3 regions of the Rossellomorea marisflavi genome follow, and region 3 is predicted to be linked to each of the others. Evidence: riboswitches for the same ligand, from Rfam matches in the RefSeq annotation. Region 3 holds a riboswitch; each other region holds the start of a gene.

The links. Region 3 has a riboswitch for cyclic di-AMP ahead of K6T23_RS18540 (potassium channel family protein). Riboswitches for the same ligand answer to the same signal wherever they lie in the genome.
Region 1: it holds a riboswitch for cyclic di-AMP, as region 3 does, so the genes downstream of both, kdpF (K(+)-transporting ATPase subunit F) here and K6T23_RS18540 (potassium channel family protein) in region 3, are expected to answer to the same signal.
Region 2: it holds a riboswitch for cyclic di-AMP, as region 3 does, so the genes downstream of both, K6T23_RS19215 (glutamate/proton symporter GltT) here and K6T23_RS18540 (potassium channel family protein) in region 3, are expected to answer to the same signal.

The regions. Positions count from the first base shown of each region.
Region 1 is NZ_CP081870.1:3,414,333-3,418,525, reverse strand. Features, by position in the region: gene K6T23_RS17890 (flavin reductase family protein) at 1-96, shown strand, start outside; gene wrbA (NAD(P)H:quinone oxidoreductase) at 130-792, shown strand; gene K6T23_RS17880 (Na-translocating system protein MpsC family protein) at 833-1,198, opposite strand; cyclic di-AMP (ydaO/yuaA leader) riboswitch at 1,431-1,567, shown strand; gene kdpF (K(+)-transporting ATPase subunit F) at 1,951-2,025, shown strand; gene kdpA (potassium-transporting ATPase subunit KdpA) at 2,075-3,709, shown strand; gene kdpB (potassium-transporting ATPase subunit KdpB) at 3,726-4,193, shown strand, end outside.
Region 2 is NZ_CP081870.1:3,697,135-3,701,327, reverse strand. Features, by position in the region: gene K6T23_RS19225 (sigma-70 family RNA polymerase sigma factor) at 1-210, opposite strand, end outside; gene K6T23_RS19220 (SGNH/GDSL hydrolase family protein) at 504-1,298, shown strand; cyclic di-AMP (ydaO/yuaA leader) riboswitch at 1,509-1,647, shown strand; gene K6T23_RS19215 (glutamate/proton symporter GltT) at 1,734-2,993, shown strand; gene K6T23_RS19210 (serine O-acetyltransferase) at 3,103-3,672, shown strand; gene K6T23_RS19205 (hydroxymethylglutaryl-CoA lyase) at 3,721-4,193, opposite strand, start outside.
Region 3 is NZ_CP081870.1:3,542,954-3,547,146, forward strand. Features, by position in the region: gene serC (3-phosphoserine/phosphohydroxythreonine transaminase) at 1-473, opposite strand, end outside; gene K6T23_RS18535 (TrkH family potassium uptake protein) at 667-1,989, opposite strand; gene K6T23_RS18540 (potassium channel family protein) at 1,992-2,648, opposite strand; cyclic di-AMP (ydaO/yuaA leader) riboswitch at 2,813-2,943, opposite strand; gene K6T23_RS18545 (DUF1206 domain-containing protein) at 3,136-3,972, shown strand; gene K6T23_RS18550 (dicarboxylate/amino acid:cation symporter) at 4,014-4,193, shown strand, end outside.

The sequences.
Region 1 (4,193 bases), 130 kb from region 3:
CGTATCGATAAGGAGAAGCTCCAGGCCGTCAGCCGTCTGGCAGGGAATGACTATGCCAAGATCGGTGAAACCTTCACGATCAAACGCCCGGATTGAATGAAGCACATCTAGAGTCAGAGGAGAATGAACATGGGATTTTTCAGTAAACTATTCGGAACACAACAAAAGGAGGAAACAACGATGGAAAACGTAAAAGTAGCAGTGATTTATTATAGTTCAACAGGTACCAACTACAAAATGGCCCAGTGGGCGGAAGAAGGTGCGAAGGAAGCCGGAGCAGAAGTGAAAGTACTGAAGGTGCCTGAAACAGCGCCACAAGGTGCCATTGAATCCAATCCGGCCTGGAAAGCACATGTGGAGGCAACGAAAGATGTTCCGGAAGTGACGCTTGCAGATCTTGAATGGGCAGATGCCATCATCTTCAGCATCCCGACCCGTTTCGGAAACGTGCCTGGACAGGTGAAACAGTTCATCGATACAACAGGCGGACTTTGGTTCAACGGCAAGCTTGCCAACAAAGTGGTCAGTGCCATGACGTCAGCCCAGAATCCACACGGAGGCCAGGAGCAAACCATCCTGTCTCTATACACGACGATGCACCACTGGGGAGCAATCGTGGCATCCCCTGGATACACAGATCCTGTCCTCTTTACAACAGGAGGAAACCCATACGGAACGAGTGTGACCGTCGACCAGGAAGGAAATATGGTCGAAAACGTGGAGCCTGCCGTGAAGCATCAGGCAAAACGTACCGTCACCGTCGCTGGCTGGGTGAAACAAGGTAACCAATAACGCAGAATCAGCCGCAGGGATCGATCCCTGCGGCATTTTTTTATTGAGTCAGGTCTTTCTCGAGATTCCGGTCAAGGACGAACACTTCGATCCTTTCACCTGACCTGGTGCTGATGTCGCTATGACTTGTAAGGACGTGGCAGTTCGTCAGCTTTTCCACGACGTCTTCGAACTTCTCCCCGTACATCTCCCGGAGGATCTGCCTCATCTGCTTCACGAGCTTCCGTCCATTATCATGTTCCACCAGATGCTTTTCTTCTACGGTGAGGACGCCCTTGAACCGTGCAATCACCATATCTTCGACGATGTAGGTCCTCGTCTCCTGTGGTCCCCTCCCGATCAATTCCCTTTGGAGCTTGATGAAGGCTTCGCTCAGCTCGGCCTCTAATCGTTTTTTCGTTGCCATATGATCCTCCTGAATTTCGCTTGCGTCTTTTCAACGACAATCGTACGTCCATAAGGTAGGGGAAGTCAATCCTATTTTTTTGTTTTATAAGAATAGAAATAATGAGATTGAGTGAGTAATACGGAGTAAATAAAGTTAATTTTTATTATTTTGATTGAATATGACTGTTTTCTCTGGTTTTTCGTCGTTTACAACGGAATGAACTCGGAGTAATATCAATTTCATAAACAACAGCATCAACCGGCCTAATCTCGAAAGAGAGCGGAGGAACCAATTTTTTGGGGTTAATTCTACTGTGTAGAAGGGATGAGAAAACTCTTTCGCCATCCTACCCGTCAGCTAACTTCGTCGGCTAAAGCGAAGGAGGTCCACAAGACCGCCTTAATCAGGGGGCATCTCTTGTTGCAGACATCTGTGACGTGAGGGGCAGCCTGTGTATGTAGGTCTTTTTATTATGCCTATACGAAAAAGAATACGTGGAAGACAGAATGCAAAGAAGGCATGAAGCCTGCTGGGCATTAAGTAGACCAATGTGTGCTTTTTCTCCAATTCTATGAAGATCATGTTCATGATTTTCACATGGGGAAGAAGTGTGCGTTGGTCTATTTTTTTCTGACTGGGCCAAAAAGTAAAGGAGGAATCAAGATGTGGGATGTTTGGATGATGGTCATGATGGGCTTGCTTACCATGGCGATGGCAGGACTATTGAAATGGTCCGGATCCATTGTAGAACCGGGAAAGGATGAAGAGAAATGATGATGTTGGCGATCGCTCTGATCCTGGTTGTCTATCTGTGTTATGTGTTGCTAAATCCAGAGAAATTTTGATATGGGGTGAAGGAAAGTGGTTTCCACGATTGGTTCAGTTGTACTTATCATGTTCATTGTCATTCTATTGGCAAAGCCTGTAGGGCTCTATCTTGCACAGGCATTCAATACGGAGCGGACGCGCCTTGACCGGGTATTCCTCCCGGCAGAGAACATCCTCTTCCGGCTCGGTGGTGTCCGGGCGATCAATCAGACTTGGAAGAGGTATGCTGCTTCCCTGCTTCTGACGAACGTATTCATGATCGCGCTTGTGTACCTGGTTTTCAGACTTCAGGGGATACTTCCCCTGAATCCGGCAGGGATCAAAGGGATGGATGCGTCCCTTGCTTTTAATACGGCCATCAGCTTCATGACGAATACCAATCTTCAACACTACAGCGGTGAAACCGGTTTGTCGTATCTCGCCCAAATGGCGGGCGTTCTCTTCATGATGTTCGCGGCACCTGCAACCGCGTTGAGCGGGGTGATGGCATTTATCCGGTTGTTAGCCGGAAAGGGGGCGGGGAATTTCTTCGTTGATTTCATCCGTTCCATCACCAGGGTGCTATTGCCCCTCGCGTTCATCACCGGCTTGATCTTCGTGGCACTTGGGGTACCACAGACGCTTTCACCATCTGTTACCGTGCAGACCGTGGATGGTGGGAGTCAGGAGATAGCACGGGGTCCCGTAGGCTCATTCTTATCGATCAAGGAGCTCGGGAACAACGGTGGTGGATTCTTCGGAGTCAACTCGGCTCATCCTTTTGAGAATCCGGGGTCGTTCAGCAATATGCTCCAAATCCTTTTGATGTTCCTTCTGCCTACGGCGATTCCCTTCGCGTATGGAAGGATGATTGGGAATGAGAAGCAAGGACGCCTCTTATTCGTCTCGATGATGATGATGTTCGTTGTCATGCTCTCCCTGTCGATGGTGGCGGAATCGCATGGAAACCCGGCATTGAATGCTCTTGGAATCAATGGGGCCAGCATGGAAGGGAAGGAAGTCCGGTTTGGTCCCGGGGAGTCGATCCTGTATGCCATGGTGACGACGGCTTCAGAGACGGGTGCGGTCAATACCATGCATGATACGCTTACGCCTTTGAGCGGGATGCTGGCTCTGTCCAATATGCTCCTCAATGCCGTATTCGGTGGTGTGGGTGCCGGGTTCCTCAATGTCATCATGTATGTCCTGATCGCCGTTTTCCTATCGGGGTTGATGATCGGCAGGACTCCGGAGTTTCTTGGTAAGAAGATCGAAGCCCGCGAGATGAAGCTCATAGCCGTCACCATGCTGATCCAACCGCTCCTCATACTTGGTGCATCGGCCATCGCCCTTTATGTCCATGCAGGGACGGATGCCATCTCCAATCAAGGGTTCCACGGACTGACGCAAGTCATGTATGAATTCACGTCGTCTGCTGCCAACAATGGATCAGGATTTGAAGGCCTGGGGGATGCCACGCCATTTTGGAACATTTCCACGGGGATCGTCATGTTCATCGGGCGGTACTTCGGAGTCATTACCATGCTCGCTGTCGCTGCATCCCTGGCCAAGAAGCGGCTTGTTCCGGAAAGCATCGGAACCTTCCGTACAGATTCTCCCCTATTCGGCACCATCTTCGTGGGAACGATCATGATCGTGGGAGCGCTGACGTTCTTCCCGGTCCTCGTGCTGGGACCTGTTGCAGAATATTTAACACTATAAGCTGGAGGGATAAGAAATGGGAAACCATTTGTTGAAGGATCAGGAGGAGGACATCATCTCACCGGTAAGAGAGGTGCCGTCCCCTTCTGTTGAAAAGAATAGCAAGGGCTTAACGTTATTATGGAACGCACTGAAAGAATCAATCATGAAGCTGGACCCTAGAAGGATGGTCAAGAATCCCATCATGTTCGTAGTGGAAATCGGGTTCTTCGTTTCCTTCATCCAGGTGTTTTTACCACAAAGCCCAGGAGGGACGGGAACATGGTTCTCTCTCTCGGTCGCACTCATCCTGCTTTTTACGGTTTTGTTCGCAAACTTTGCCGAGGCCTTGGCCGAAGGGAGGGGGAAGGCCCAGGCCGGGGCATTGAAGAAGTCCAAGCAGGATATGATCGCTAACGTCAGGATGAAGGATGGATCGATCCACCACATGCCTTCTGACAAACTGAAAGTCGACGATATTGTCATCGTTTCCCAAGGGGAATGG
Region 2 (4,193 bases), 150 kb from region 3:
TTTCAACTCAGTCAGGATCCGTCCCCTGATATAGGAATAAGCGAAGGACGTGAACGTTCCTTTAGAAGAGTCAAATTTTCCGTATGCCTCCCAGAGGGCGATCAAGCCGGTCTGGTAATAGTCATGATGATTCTTGTAGATGCGTAGGGTGTGGATGATTTTGTGGATCATCTGGCTGTACTGTTCATGGACGAGTTCAAATGGTTCCATTTCCTATTCCTTTTGAGCAGGCGCCGCTCTGTTTTCCCGGTATATCCACAGTAAGGGAGAAAAGGATGGGTGGCAAAAGACCCAATCAGCTCTACATCAGGGGATAAAGCTGCTTGGACCTGTGGATAAAGGAAGTTTCTTTTAAGAAAACCTCAAGTTTTCTGTTAATTTAAGAAAAATGAAAATTGATCTATGAATTTGTCAGAATTTATGGTGCGGTTATCTACACGGATATACAAATATTGCCACTTATTTCCTTTATGATAGAGTTCATAGATTGGAGGGACGAGTGAATGAGAATAGGATTGGTCATGTTGGGTCTACTGACCTCATCGGTTGTGATCGGGGGGAAGTATCACTGGGAAGGAGAGGTGAGGGAAGTGCAGGCTTCGGCCTACGCCTCCCATCAGGAAGTGCTGGAAGTAGAGAAGGCGAAAGCAGAGAAGAAGGCAGAAAACGAAAGGCACCGGCTGCAGGTGTTGGACCGGATCAATGGGTTGCCCCGTGATGTTCAACCGCTCTTCAGGGAAAAAGAGGCCCAAGGGAAACCCGTACGCATGATGATCGCCGGGGCGTCGTCCACATCGGACGAACCAGGAGCCTGGCCCGATACGGTGAAAAAGGCATTGACGAAAGAGTATGGAGAAGATCTCCTATCCGTCTCCGTCCATGAAATCGGAGGAAAGACATCGGAAGAGGTTAAGAACGAAGGACTTCATCTTCCACTGGCAAAAGAAAAGCCGGATCTCCTCCTTTTGGAACCGTTTCTTCTGGCGGATAATAGTCATATCGATATGAAGCAAAGGCTGAAGAATCTATCTTCCATCCTGGATGCGTTCAAGAAGGAGAATCCTGATATCATGATTCTACTGCAGCCCTCCAACCCGATTCCCGATGCTCACTACTATCCATTGGAAGAGAAGAAGCTGAGGGAGTATGCCAAGGATCATCACTATCCATACATAGATCATTGGAAGGCCTGGAATGACGTTGAATCCCAGGTGACAAAGAAGGAACTTCCGAATAAAGAAGGGAATGAAGTGTGGTCGTCCTTCATGGTGGATTATTTTGTGGATAAGTCCAATTGAACCTGGCATACGCCGGGTTTACTTTTTTGCCTAAAATAGATCTTTAGATGTGTGGATTACCCTGTAAAAGTTAAAAATGATAATAAATAACTATTCTGAAATATCTTTATTTAAAAAACATTTGACAGTCTATCGATTAAAGTTGTATATTATATTTTGTGGACTTCTAAATAAAACTTTATTAGGATAATAAAGTCAACCCACTACAACTAAATAGTATGGCTTAATCGATCGAGCGGAGGAATCATGCAAGTGGTATTTCGATACCTTGGGGTGCATCCTTTTACTAGGTAGGGAACTCTCAATCCCGAATCCGACAGTTAACTCCGTATGCCAGTTGAGAGAAAGAACCTTTATTTTTCAACCAAAAGGCTGTTCTTTCTTAAGAACGGTCTTTTTTTGCTTTACGCACATCATCTAAGAGGGGGACCATCTATGAAAAAAATTCGTTTCGGTTTAGCCACCCAGATCTTCGTCGGGTTGATCCTGGGTATCCTTGTCGGGGTCATCTGGTTTAATGACCCGCGTGTTGCTACGTACCTCCAGCCGTTGGGGGACCTTTTCCTTCGTTTGATTAAAATGATCGTCATTCCGATCGTCATCTCCACTCTCATCGTCGGTGTGGCAGGCACCGGGAATGGAAAGGCGTTCGGCCGCCTCGGGGCAAAAACGATCATCTACTTCGAGGTCATCACGACCGTCGCCATCATCCTCGGGATCATCCTGGCGAACGTGTTCCATCCTGGAAGCCACGTCAATCTTGGGTCTGTGGAGAAAACAGACATCCAATCCTATGTGGATACTTCTGAAAGTCAGCAAGACAAATCCATTGCAGAAACCTTCCTGCATATCGTTCCGACAAACTTCTTCCAATCCATTGTGGAAGGGGATATGCTGGCGATCATCTTCTTCTCCGTGCTATTCGGACTTGGAGTGGCAGCCATCGGTGAACGTGGGAAACCGGTCATTAAATTCTTCGACGCCGTTTCCCATGCCATGTTCCACGTTGTGAACATGGTCATGAAGGTCGCGCCACTCGGTGTGTTCGCTCTGATCGGGGTAACCGTTTCGAAATTCGGGATCGATTCCCTTGTATCACTCGGAAAGCTCGTCGGTCTCGTCTATGCGGCCCTGATCTTCTTCCTCATCGTCGTGTTGGGGCTGGTGGCCAAATGGGCCGGAGTGAATATCTTCACTTTACTCAAATATTTGAAGGATGAGCTTCTACTCGCCTTCAGTACATCAAGCTCCGAGACTGTCCTTCCACGCGTCATGGAGAAGCTTGAGAAGATGGGCTGCCCGAAGGCCATCGTATCCTTCGTCGTACCGATCGGGTACACCTTCAACCTTGATGGATCGGTCCTGTATCAGGCCATCGCTGCCCTGTTCCTCGCGCAGGTCTACGGCATCGACCTTTCCATCATGCAGCAGATCACCCTCATCCTTGTCCTTATGGTGACATCAAAAGGGATGGCCGCTGTACCTGGTACATCCTTCGTCGTCCTCCTTGCCACCCTTGGTACCATCGGGGTACCGGCAGAAGGCCTTGCCTTCATCGCAGGGGTCGACAGGATCATGGATATGGCCCGTACCGTCGTCAACTTAACAGGAAACACCCTTGCCGCTATCGTCATGTCCAAATCAGAAGGGCAGTATGACGCAGATCATGGAAATGAAGTCATGAAGGCTGGTTAGGAAAAAACCTCCGCTCAGGAATCGATTGAGCGGAGGTTTTTTGTTATGGATTCTTTACAAATCACTAATATCTCTTCCATATTCCCTTCATATCCAGGGGCTAGACTGGATGAAAAAGGAGAAGGATGTGGACCGCATGTTCCATTTGATTAAATCAGACTACAGGGCATATGGGTTATCCCCGAAAGGATTGATCATCAGCTTCTTCAATGCTTCGACCTTCTGGCTTGTCGTGATGTACCGGATGGGGCACGCCCTTCATGTAAAGCGGGTGCCGCTCATTCCCAGGATCCTCCGGTCGGCAGGGATCATTTTCTATGGTGCAGAGATTTCCTACGGTGCCGAAATCGGTCCCGGCTTCCGCATTGCCCACTCGGTTGGAGTGGTGATCGGAACGAAAGTGAAGGCCGGGGCGAACCTCGAGGTGTTCCAAAACGTCACGATCGGGGGGAGGGACCAGGAGCGGAATGGTCAAATCAAGCCGATCATCGGTGATAATGTGACCATCTTCACGGGGGCCGTCGTGGCCGGTCCCGTCATCATTGGGGATAATGTGTCAGTCGGAGCAAACTCAGTCGTGACGAAGGATATACAGCCGGATGTGATCGTTGCGGGAGCACCTGCCAGGCCGGTGGGGAAGGTAGAGGTGGCGCATTCTTTGAGGAGTATGAGCGTGTAGAAAAGACCGTCCAATTTCTTGGACGGTCTTTCCTATTGTATTGATCTATCAAGCAGTTCCAGCTTTCAGCAGCATTCCATCAAGGGGTCTCCCCATGATGTTTTCGGTCCAGGATGATGTTTCTAATAAAGCTGAAAGGGTGGTTCCAGTATCAATCCCCATCTGATGAAACATATTGACCATATCTTCGGTGCACACATTACCGACTGCCTTAGGGGCAAATGGACAACCACCGAGGCCGGAGATCGAAGAATCAAAGTGGCGGACCCCAGCCTGGTAGCCAGCTAACGTATTGGCAAGTCCCAGTCCTCGGGTATTATGGAAGTGGAGGCCGAGCTTCAGGTCTTCTCCAAACGCCCTGTGAAACATCTTCACCAGATCATGGACCTGCTGGGGGTTTGCCATTCCTGTTGTATCGGCAAGGGTGATCCCTGTGCATCCTGCTTGAAGGAAACGTTCAGCTACATGAAGGACAGTGCTCGATTCCACGTTGCCTTCGAAAGGGCATCCGAAAGCAGTGC
Region 3 (4,193 bases):
TCGGGATAAGAGGCGTACCTCGTACCTTCTATTGTATTGTTGGACGTGATGTGGACGTACGCCGCCTCAGGAGAGAAATCTTCTTTCGTATAAGCGGGAATGTCTCCCGGTGACTCTATTCGATGGATGGTTCCGATTTTTCCCGCTTCCTTGACGGCTTTCTTCGACCAGCTTCCCGTCACGATGTAGTCAGCGACACCATGTTCCGCAAGAAGATTCATCGGGATCATGGAAAACTGCAGAGAGGCGCCTCCTTGAAGAAAAAGAACTTCATACTCTTCAGGAATGTCCATAAGCTCCCTCAGCAATGCTTCAGCACCCTGGATGATTTCTTCGAACGGACCGGAACGATGACTCAACTCCATGACAGACATGTCAGTCCCGCTGTAGTTCAATAATTCTTTTTGTACTTTTTCCAATACTGGACGGGGAAGAACCGCTGGACCTGCAGAAAAATTGAACACTTGCTTCAACAAAAACACCACCTGCACATTCGTTCAGAATTTTCCCAAAGTATAAGAAGAAACACGGTATCCGTCAACAACCCTGACGAACGAAGAAAACGCTTACGAAGTAAGATTTTAAGAGATAGCGCAAAAATCGTTGGGTTCTTATTGTTTTTGGAATAATCACTTAACCATAAAAAATAAGACAGCAAAAGCTGCCTTATCCTGTCAGTATATCTTCTTTTGGATAGCGGATCTTCTCTTTACCCGGCCGTGAGAGGGAGTAGGCGAGTGTCAACGGACCCATCTTCCCTGCGAACATGACGAAGATGATGACCCACTTCCCGACGGTGCTCAACTCCGGACTGAAGTTCATGGACAAGCCCACGGTTCCGAAAGCCGATACCACTTCGAATAGTAGCGTGAGGAAATCCGCTCCTTTTTCCGAGATGGTAAGGATGAACAGGGACCCTACCACCAAAAGGACGCTAAGCGTGGAGATCGCAAGGGATTTCAGGATGACCGATTGATCAATGGAGCGCCGGAAGATCTTGACTTCTTTTTTATCCCTCAAGAAGGCACCGACCGCTAGAAGGATCATCAGGAATGTCGTAAGCTTGATCCCCCCGCCTGTAGAGGCGCTCCCTGCTCCGATAAACATAAGAAGGACTGTAAAGAAAAGAGTCGGACTTTCCATTTCCCCGTAATCAAGTGTATTGAACCCTGCCGTCCTCGGTGTAACTGCCTGAAAGTAGGAAGCCAACCCTTTGTCACCGAGAGAAAGAGGGCCGAGGGTACCCGGGTTATTATATTCCAGGACGAAGATGACGATCGTTGCCACAACATTGATCAACAGCGTACCCAAGATCATGATTTTCGAATGGAGGGACAGCTTCTTGAACGTACGGGATTTCCATGCGTCCACCAACACCGTGAACCCCACTCCGCCGATAATGAAAAGGAATGATAGCGTGAAGGTGATGACGGGGTTCCCCACAAACCTCATCATGTTGTCGGGCCACAAGCCGAAGCCGGCGTTATTAAAAGCAGAAACAGAATGGAACAGACTATAAAACAACCCTTCTGACCACCCGTATCGGGGCACCCACTGAGTAGCGAGGAACGTCATTCCGATCCCTTCCACCAGCAATGAAAAGATGAAAAGGTATCTCACGAGCATGATCACCCCTCCAACAGAGGTCTGATTCAACGACTGCTGTAGCAACAGCCTTTCCTTGAATCCGATTTTCTTCCCGAGCATCATGACGATAAGGACGGCGAACGACATGATGCCCAGTCCCCCAAGCTGTATGAGGCACATGACGACAATCTGGCCGAAAACGGTGTAGACGGAGCCGGTATCGACAACGGCAAGCCCCGTCACCGTCATGGCTGAAGTTGTGGTAAAAAGGGCTTCGAGCCACGTGATTGGCTCAGTCGTCGAGATGGGAAGCTTCAACAGAGCCATTCCCACCATGATGAAAAAGGCGAAGACCGCCACCAGCAGCTGCGGTGGACTTAAATGAATGACCCTGTATTTCATGGTTATACCCCTTCTTTTTCGAATCGATTGATATCGCGATTATGTCCGATGACAATCAACAGATCTTCCAGTTCAACCGTATCGTCAGCGCTAGGTGAGACAATGACTTCATCCCCGCGATGGATGGCAATGATATTGCATCCATACCGTGCCCGGACATCCAGGTCCATGAGCGTGCGGTTCGCGACTTTGGATGAAGCCCTGACCTCTACGATGCTGTGCTCCTTAGAAAGCTCGATGTAATCGATGATTTTCTCCGATGTCATATGGTGAGCGATTTTCTTCGCCATATCCCGTTCAGGATGGATGACCTTATCGGCACCGATCCTTTCAAGCACTTTTTGATGATACGCGTTTGAGGCCTTCACCCAGACCTCCTTGACACCCAGCTCTTTCAGAAGCAGTGTCGTCAGGATGCTCGCCTCCACGCTTTCCCCGAACGAAACGATCACGTGATCGAAGTTACGTAGTCCCAGGGACCTCAAAACGGACTCATCCATGGCGTTGGCCTGGACGGCGTGTGTCGCCACATCCGCGTAGCGCTGAACGACCTCTTCGTGCAGATCGATTGCCAGTACCTCTGTATCAAGCCTGCTCAATTCCTCCACCAGGTTCCCCCCGAATTTTCCAAGGCCGATAACGGCGAATTGCTTCTTCATGATGTACTCCTCCAACTGAACGTTACTGATATTTTCGTATCTTTTGTTGTTTTCTACTTGTTCATTCATCTTCCATGATGAATCGTGCTGATTCAAAAAATGACGGCACAAAAAAGACCGCAGGAACTAAGCCTGTGGTCATCGTCAATGCGATTCCAAGGTTCATTCACTCCCATTTACGCTTACGAGGTTAGCTGACGGATTCGGGCCATGGAAGCAGCCCTACCTTAAAAGGATTCACCCCTGTATGAACTCGGGTCCCCCGCTTCTGTAAAGAATTAAGCGATGATATGATCAAAAGCAACCAGCTTTGATGATAGATATATTACTCCTAGACCCATTCGTTGTCTATAACTATTTTAGTCTTTTTTTCGCGGAAAATGAGATATGGATGAACCACCATCATTTACTTGCTCCGCCCATGGTTTCGAAGCCTTCATTTGGGGAATATTGCTTATAAAATGCAAACTGAAGGGAAGAAGTAGCCATGGCTGACATTACATCGGTCCTGCCTTCCGGTAAGGACAATTCAAAGGATATCAAACCCTGGATCAGGGGGTTCGCCCGCATAGGATTCATATCAAGGGGGCTCGTCTACATGCTGATCGGCGCCCTCGCCGTCATGGCGGCATTCGGAGTGGGCGGCAGCACATCCGACTCGAACGGGGCCTTCGCAGCCATTGCATCAAAGCCTTTCGGTGAGGTATTATTATGGATCGTCGGCATCGGACTTCTCGGCGTGGTCATCTGGAGCCTCATCCAAGCCATTACCGATCCCGAATACCACGGGGACCAGGGAAAATCCATCGTGCGGAGGGTGACCCACATCTTCACGGGTGCCGCTTACGGGATCCTCGGCTTCAATGCCATCGCCATCGCCCTTCACGCCAAAGGCGGCTCCAGTTCCGAGCAGACCATGTCTGCAAAGCTCCTATCCCAACCTTTCGGTCAGTGGATCGTGGGCATCGTCGGGCTGGCCATCATCGGATTCGCCCTTCACGAACTGTACTCTGCGTATACAGAAAAATTCGCGAAGCAGTTCAAGAAAGGCAGCATGTCAAAGCACGAGTGGAAATTCAGCAAAAGGACAGGAAAAATCGGCCTCACTGCCCGAGGCATCGTATTCCTTCTCGTAGGCTACTTCTTCATCCGTACCGCCATCACGGCTGATCCCGATAAAACCAAGGGACTGGACGGGGCACTATCCGAAATTGCCCAGCAGCCTTTTGGACAATGGCTGCTCGCCATCGTGGCAGCTGGACTGTTCCTCTACGGGGTCTTCGAGATCCTCAGAGGGAAGAATCGACATTTAAGCATATTCTAAGCCCATCACCGGGCTTTTTTATTTGAAAAGAGGTATCAACTATGAAGACATTATGGACGAAATACAAGAGCATATCCCTGATCACGAAAATCACCGTCGCCCTGATCCTCGGGGTCATAGCAGGCGTGACCTTCGGAGAGCACGCCGCCTCCATTTCCATCCTGGGGGACATCCTTATCCATCTCCTGTCGTTCCTGATCATCCCCCTTATCCTCTTCACA